3 regions of the Alteromonas sp. KUL150 genome follow, and region 3 is predicted to be linked to each of the others. Evidence: predicted binding sites of a transcription regulator. Region 3 holds the regulator's gene; each other region holds the start of a gene.
The links. Region 3 encodes FNR, which switches genes on or off when oxygen is low (the NO sensors DNR and NnrR bind a similar motif). Its sites were predicted from a motif close to TTGATCTAGATCAA; they were not measured.

Region 1: the regulator FNR is predicted to act here: its motif matches at 1,328-1,341, upstream of clpB (ATP-dependent chaperone ClpB).
Region 2: the regulator FNR is predicted to act here: its motif matches at 1,354-1,367, upstream of ccoG (cytochrome c oxidase accessory protein CcoG).

What each region holds. Positions count from the first base shown of each region.
Region 1 covers NZ_BLIJ01000070.1:9,575-11,829, forward strand. Annotated here, with positions in the region: gene clpB (ATP-dependent chaperone ClpB) at 1-1,211, opposite strand, end outside; gene pgeF (peptidoglycan editing factor PgeF) at 1,401-2,156, opposite strand; gene rluD (23S rRNA pseudouridine(1911/1915/1917) synthase RluD) at 2,172-2,255, opposite strand, start outside.
Region 2 covers NZ_BLIJ01000052.1:64,072-66,326, reverse strand. Annotated here, with positions in the region: gene ccoG (cytochrome c oxidase accessory protein CcoG) at 1-1,277, opposite strand, end outside; gene GVO62_RS12660 (hypothetical protein) at 1,722-2,093, shown strand; gene GVO62_RS12655 (DUF3016 domain-containing protein) at 2,204-2,255, shown strand, end outside.
Region 3 covers NZ_BLIJ01000041.1:77,873-80,127, reverse strand. Annotated here, with positions in the region: gene uspE (universal stress protein UspE) at 1-417, opposite strand, end outside; gene fnr (fumarate/nitrate reduction transcriptional regulator Fnr) at 655-1,395, opposite strand; gene GVO62_RS10105 (sulfite exporter TauE/SafE family protein) at 1,442-2,101, opposite strand; gene ccoS (cbb3-type cytochrome oxidase assembly protein CcoS) at 2,088-2,255, opposite strand, start outside.

The DNA of each region.
Region 1 (2,255 bases), on a different contig from region 3:
TGCAAACGAATGCTAGATGCCGCTTCATCGATAAGGTCAATGGCCTTATCCGGTAGCTGACGGTCGCTTATATAGCGATGGGACAAACTGGCGGCTGCAACGATGGCAGGGTCAGTGATATCCACCGAGTGATGAAGCTCGTAGCGCTCTTTAAGCCCCCGTAAGATGGCGATGGTGTCTTCAACGCTTGGCTCTTCAACCAAGACTTTTTGGAAACGACGCTCTAGCGCTGCATCTTTTTCAATGTACTGACGATATTCGTCTAGCGTAGTTGCGCCCACACAGTGAAGCTCACCACGGGCCAGCGCAGGTTTAAGCATATTCCCCGCATCCATTGCACCGTCGCCCTTTCCTGCTCCGACCATGGTGTGTAGCTCGTCAACGAATAAAATAACGCGTCCTTCTTCTTTCGCCAATTCGTTCAGCACGGCCTTCAAACGCTCTTCAAACTCACCGCGATATTTGGCGCCAGCGACTAACGATCCCATATCAAGAGCTAACACGCGCTTGTTTTTGAGCCCCTCTGGCACTTCACCATTAATGATACGCTGAGCTAAACCTTCAACAATCGCGGTTTTACCCACACCTGGCTCACCGATAAGCACAGGGTTGTTTTTGGTTCTACGTTGCAGTACCTGCACGGTACGTCGAATCTCATCATCTCGCCCAATAACGGGGTCAAGCTTGCCTTGCTCAGCCCGTTCGGTTAAGTCTGTCGTGTACTTCTCAAGGGCTTGTCGCACGTCTTCCGCGTTCGGGTCTGTCACCTTCTGACCACCACGCATGTCGTCTATCGCGGTTTCAATGGCTTCTTTGGTGATGTTTAAGCTTTTAAAAATCTCACCCAATCGGCCTTTATCTTGTAATGCTGCTAGAACAAAAATTTCTGATGTGATGTATTCATCTTTTCGCTGCTGCGCAATTTTGTCGCAAAGGTTAAGCAATATACCGCTGTCTTTGCTTAACTGAACATCGCCACCTATACCTTCAATGCGGGGTAAACGCTCAATAGCCTGACTCAATGCTGAGCGCAGCGCATTTACATTAATATTGGCCTGATCTAGCAGTGGACGAACTGAACCACCTTGCTGATTAAGCATGGCAGTCATAAGGTGAACAGGTTCAATATATTGATGGTCTCGCCCCAATGCGAGTGATTGAGCATCGGAAATCGCGAGCTGAAATTTACTGGTAAATCTATCTAGTCTCATAATCTCAACCTAAAAAATGAACAATTATTTATAGTCTAGTTATGTAGGCAGCTGAATTGTGATTCAAGTATAAGCGCTAAAAGATAGCCAAAAAGATGAAAAAGACTAATGAGGATTTGATATAGCGCAAACTTTGATTTGGTTGACCGAGTTTTTACCAGCCCATCTAGAGGTGAGCAAACACTGAAATTAGCGTATACCAATCACGCTGACCATTCTACCTGTAGTCCGCTTTTGTTGATGGGTCGCCCTACGGTGAGAATAAAAGTGATGTTCATCAGAATAAGTACATAAGTTACTTTGCGTTACATTCTCGACACCTGCCTGCGCGAGTTGAGCCTGCGCTATCTTGGGTAAGTTCAATAAATATCTGTCTTGATTGCTACTTGGTATCACGACACCTTGAATATGAAGAAACGAACCCGCTATTTCTGCATCTACCTCGTAGCAGGGCTGACTAATAGCGGGCCCAATCCACGCCATAATTTCATTTCTCGGACAGGTAAAATTTAAAAGCGTGTTTTTGATAATATTAGTGTGAAGACCTTTCCAGCCAGCGTGAACAGCCGCTACCTCTCGCCCTTTCACATCGCATAATAAGATAGGTACACAGTCTGCGGTCATTACTGCACAGAAATGAGATTTTGACGTTGAATAAGCCGCATCTGCGGTTGTATCTAAGCTGGGTAGTGAAACCACACGGTTGCTGTGTATCTGCTCCAACCATGTGATTTTGTCTCCGTTAGGCAGAAGACTTCTGTTGGCTTTAACCAAAAGTAAGTCGTCGCCTACGTGAGCCCCAACATTCAAGCCTGCAAAATCCCCCATGCTAACGCCACCCGCTCGAGTCGTCGTGTAAGCCACAACGTTAGACGGACAAGTCCACTCGGGCGTGATCAATTTGAGTGTCGCTGACGTCGATATGTCTTGATGTGAATTTTGCATAGGCCTCTCACCCGCTTAGAGCATGTCTTGAGGGTTTTCTTCGCTGTCCTTTTTCACCGATTTCAACATGTCCTGCATATCTTGAGGTAAAGGCGCTTT
Region 2 (2,255 bases), on a different contig from region 3:
ACTGTCATCTGCTGCTCACCAATATATTGATAATCCGGCAGGCCTTTTACAGCAATAGAGTAGGTCTGTGTTTGCTGAGTTTTGTTGAGTACCTTGATGGTATAAACATTTTCAATAAGACCCTCGTTTGTCTCGCGGTACAATGAATTTCTGTCGCGAATAATGTCTACTTCTGTTGGGCTGCGCGTCCAGATATTGGCAACCAATAAACCTGTCATAACAAGAAGCACGACAAAATAACCCACTAATTTGGGGCGAATAATGTGAGTCTTGCCTCCAGCCAATTCTTCTTCGGATGTGAAACTAATAAGCCCTTTGGGGTAGCCCATTTTATCCATAACACCGTTACAAGCATCTACACACGCGCCACAATTAATGCACTCGTACTGAAGGCCATTGCGTATATCGATACCGGTTGGGCACACTTGCACACACAAGTTACAATCGATGCAGTCGCCCAACCCTTTTTCTTGAACCTGCTCGTGACTAAGTTTACGAGGTCGAGGACCGCGCTGCTCACCTCGTTTTGCGTCGTATGAAACAGTGAAGGTGTCTTTGTCGAACATGGCCGACTGAAAACGCGCGTAAGGGCAAATGTGTGTACACATGATTTCTCGCATGTAACCCGCATTACCATAAGTACAAACTGCGAAAAATATAACGGAAAAACCTGCCCAAAAACCGGTGTTGAAGGTTACAAAGTCAATAAATAATGCATCAATTGGCGTAAAGTAGCCAACAAAGGTTAATGCCGTTAAAAGCGCCACTAACACCCATGCGGTATGCTTGGCGGTTTTGCGTAGAAATTTATCGGCATCCATTTTGCGGGCATCAAGCGCGATGCGTTTATTTCGTGGCCCTTCGAACTTCTCCTCGAACCATGTATAAATATAGACCCACGTTGTTTGTGGGCACATAAACCCACACCAGACTCGACCAGCAAACGTAGTAACAAAAAAGAGGGCGAAGGCAGAAACAATAAATATGTAGGCCAGCAGCGTAAGGTCTTGGGGCCATAGGGTAAGCGAAAAAATCGTAAAACGTTGCTCGCCAATATCAAGAAGCACCGCCTGATGACCGTTGTACTGAATCCACGGAATTACGGCGAAAAGGGCCAGAAAAAAGAGCCCAAAGAATCGTCTGAACGTTTCAAGTGGGCCTTGAACTGCACGGACATAGATACGGCTACGAGAGTCGTGGCGTTTGCCCTCAGTGGCTCCTTTAGGCTTATGTACCTTTACCGGTGTAACGGTCTTTACCGGTATTTGTTCATTCATAGCTTAACCTTATATCTTAACCTTATATGATGTAGCGAACTGCCTGCGCAGTATAACGTGGTTCACACCATCATCTTTAACATAGATCAATAATGCGGCGTATGGTGAATCTTTTTGAACTTTCAGTCAATACTGAAAGTTCCGAAATTTGGCTTAAAGTAGGGCTTTATTTCCTAATTTGTGTTGTCAGTGTCAACTTAGCAATACGGTGAGTAACTCAAGATGCTCATTGCCGATTAGCATACATGAGTATAGTTCTCAGTATTTACAATTAACTAGGTATCACCCTAATATCTTTAACATTAATATGGTCAATGACTGACTGCATCGTGTACAGTGAGGTTCATAAAATCCGAAGTTGGTCTTGCATAAACACCGCTTCGCAAATTGTAGAAAAGTTGGCGCTATTTGTCGTAAACGCCTATCGAAATTAGCTGAGAAGTCATGTTAAGGTTTTTTATCATCGCCGCTGAGATCATCGTATTAATCTTAGTTTTGCGCTCTCCTTTTGTTCAGTATCTTTTTGAAGATATTCAAAATACCGTGTCTGATTGGCTTGTATCTATTGCTACCGCTGCCGAGCGCGAAAGTCTGACTAATTTGCAGGAAGACATTAGTGGAAAGCTCAGTCCTTTAAAACCTTATCAGCAAAGTTACATTCAACAAATTACTGCGGACTCAGCGAGCGTAAAGCGGTTTTATCACACCTACTGTGAAAATGATGACATAAACCCTAATTTTTCGGGAACTAAACGCGCTCAACTTTGCCTAATCATTAAACAGTCGCCAGTTATGCAGGTCGCAAAGCGAGATTAGACTATGCAAGTTCATAAGCCTTTTCTTTAGATGCGAGTAGTGAATTGAATAAACGATTTCACATTGCTTGCTAACTTACGGTTTAAATGACTGAATTTAGGAGCATGAAAGTGAATAAAATACGTACCTTTTCTTGTTTGGGCTGCGCAGCCGCAGTCGGAT
Region 3 (2,255 bases):
TGGGCGAGGGCACTTACGCATTAAATGCCAGTCTGTTGGTGTGAAAATGACAGAGGCTAAATCATCGTGGTTCTTTGTCGCTTTTACCACTAGATCAATTTGGTTGTTAAGCGTGTAGTAAATAATTGACTCAAAAGCACGGTTGTTCCACTCAACTACAATATCGGTATCAGCAAAGCCTTGTTTCCTAAGTTGCTCAGAAAGCCACTTGCCTTGCTCTTTAGTTACTGCATCGCGCATGGCTTCGCGCTCATCTGGGCTTAGCATGGTGGTCATATCATAAGATAGATCGTAGACCACCATCATTGCGGTCACTGTTGCACCTGTTTTCGACGCGAGTTCATAGGCTCGACTTAAAGCAGGTTGGTTGTCCCGTTCAGCATCTACCACGGCAAGAATTCGTTTATATTCAATCATAACACCCTCCAGTAAGCACACAGCTTGATGTGACGATAAATAAAGCTATTTTTCTAGTCCATCTTCACTAACTATAAACGACATTTGAAAAAACGTGTTGTTTTGGGTCAAGAATTTACAACTCTCTTAGGCATTTTTAGTGTGACGATTTATGGGGGCTTGGGCGGGTAAGAAAAATGAAGGAAATGAAAAACGCGCATAACGCGCGTTCCTGAATGATTTAAACAAAGAGACAACTTAGCCGCTACATACAACACTTGGTCCGTTAAGGGCAGACAGTTTATTTTCTAACAGTGCAAAATCTAGAATGGTAATGAGTTTGCCATCTACCTTTATAATGTTTTCTTTTTGGAAACGACTTAACAGGCGGCTTATGGTTTCTATCGTTAAACCGAGGTAATTGCCAATCTCATTTCGTGTCATCGTTAAATGAAACTCACGATGAGAAAAGCCTCGCTCCTCAAATCTTTGCGATAGGTGGGAGATAAAATAGAGTAAGCGTTCTTCTGCTGTTCGTTTATTGAGAAGCATGATCATGTCGTGATCCTGCTTTATCTCTGCACTCATGAAGCTCATTATCTGATGGCGCAGTTTCGGAAACTGAACCGACATTTCATCTAATATTTCATAGGGAAGTTCACAGACCATCGCTGTTTCTAATGCAGAAGTGTAGCTCTGGTGCTTATTTTCGCGCAGCGCATCGAAGCCGATAATGTCGCCGGGAAAATGAAAACCTGTAATTTGCTCCTCACCTTCAGAGTTGGTAACGAACGACTTGAAAGAACCGGTTCTTACGGCAAAGAGCGAACGAAATGTATCGCCAGTTTGAATAAGCGTATCGCCTTTATGCAGCGGTTTTTTACGCTCAATGATGTCGTCTAAAGACTCAATTTCTGTCTTGTTTAATGCAACAGGCAGACAGAGATGGCTGAAACTACAGTTCTGACAGTGGATTGAAAATTGGCTTCCTTTGCTCATAAAACCTGCTCTTTATAATTTATACACGACAATAATACCTATTTTTTTATAGGATTGCGCCCTGAATAAGATAAATAGCATAGATAGCCATTATACTTGCAATAAGTTGTCTTACGCCGCTTTGCTGAAAAGTACTCACTAGATATTGACTACCTGCGCTGGCGGCAAGCAGGGTGGGTAAGGTTCCCAACCCAAAGAAAAACATAATACCCGCGCCTTGTAACGCGTTGCCTGCGGCCAATGACCAGGTTAGGGTTGAATACACAAGCCCGCAGGGTAACCAACCCCAAATAAAGCCATAAGGTATTGCGCTAAATGGGGTTTTGAACGGTAAAAACCGCTTAGAGAGAGGCTGAAGTTTGGAAAATAGACCTTTACCTGCGCTTTCCAAAAGGGTTAGGCCTGTCCACCATTTCCCTAAATAACAAGCGAGTAAAAGCAACATAACACCGCTAAAAAGAGATAGGACATAGCTGGCAAGGGGAACGAAATCTGACGCAATTTTTCCTAATGCGCCAGTGATTGCACCGGCAATCGTATAGCTGGCAATCCGGCCCATGTTGTAAGCGAGTGTATAGGGTACAGCGGATGAGCCTTTTGGCGAGACCATTCTGAGCGCCGCAACGATCCCTCCACACATTCCCACACAATGAACACCGCCCGCCAAGCCGATAAGAAAAGCAGAGAAGTAGTTAATCCCGTCCATTATCTTCTTTGTTCTTGATTGCCTTGCTCTCTTGAAGCTGCTTGCGCTGTTCTGCTAATTTTTTTTCTTCAGGTGACAAATCATCATCGAAAAGAATGCTGTAGCCTTGTCGGTCTAAATCATCAAACTGATTGGTCTTTACCGCCCAAAAGAA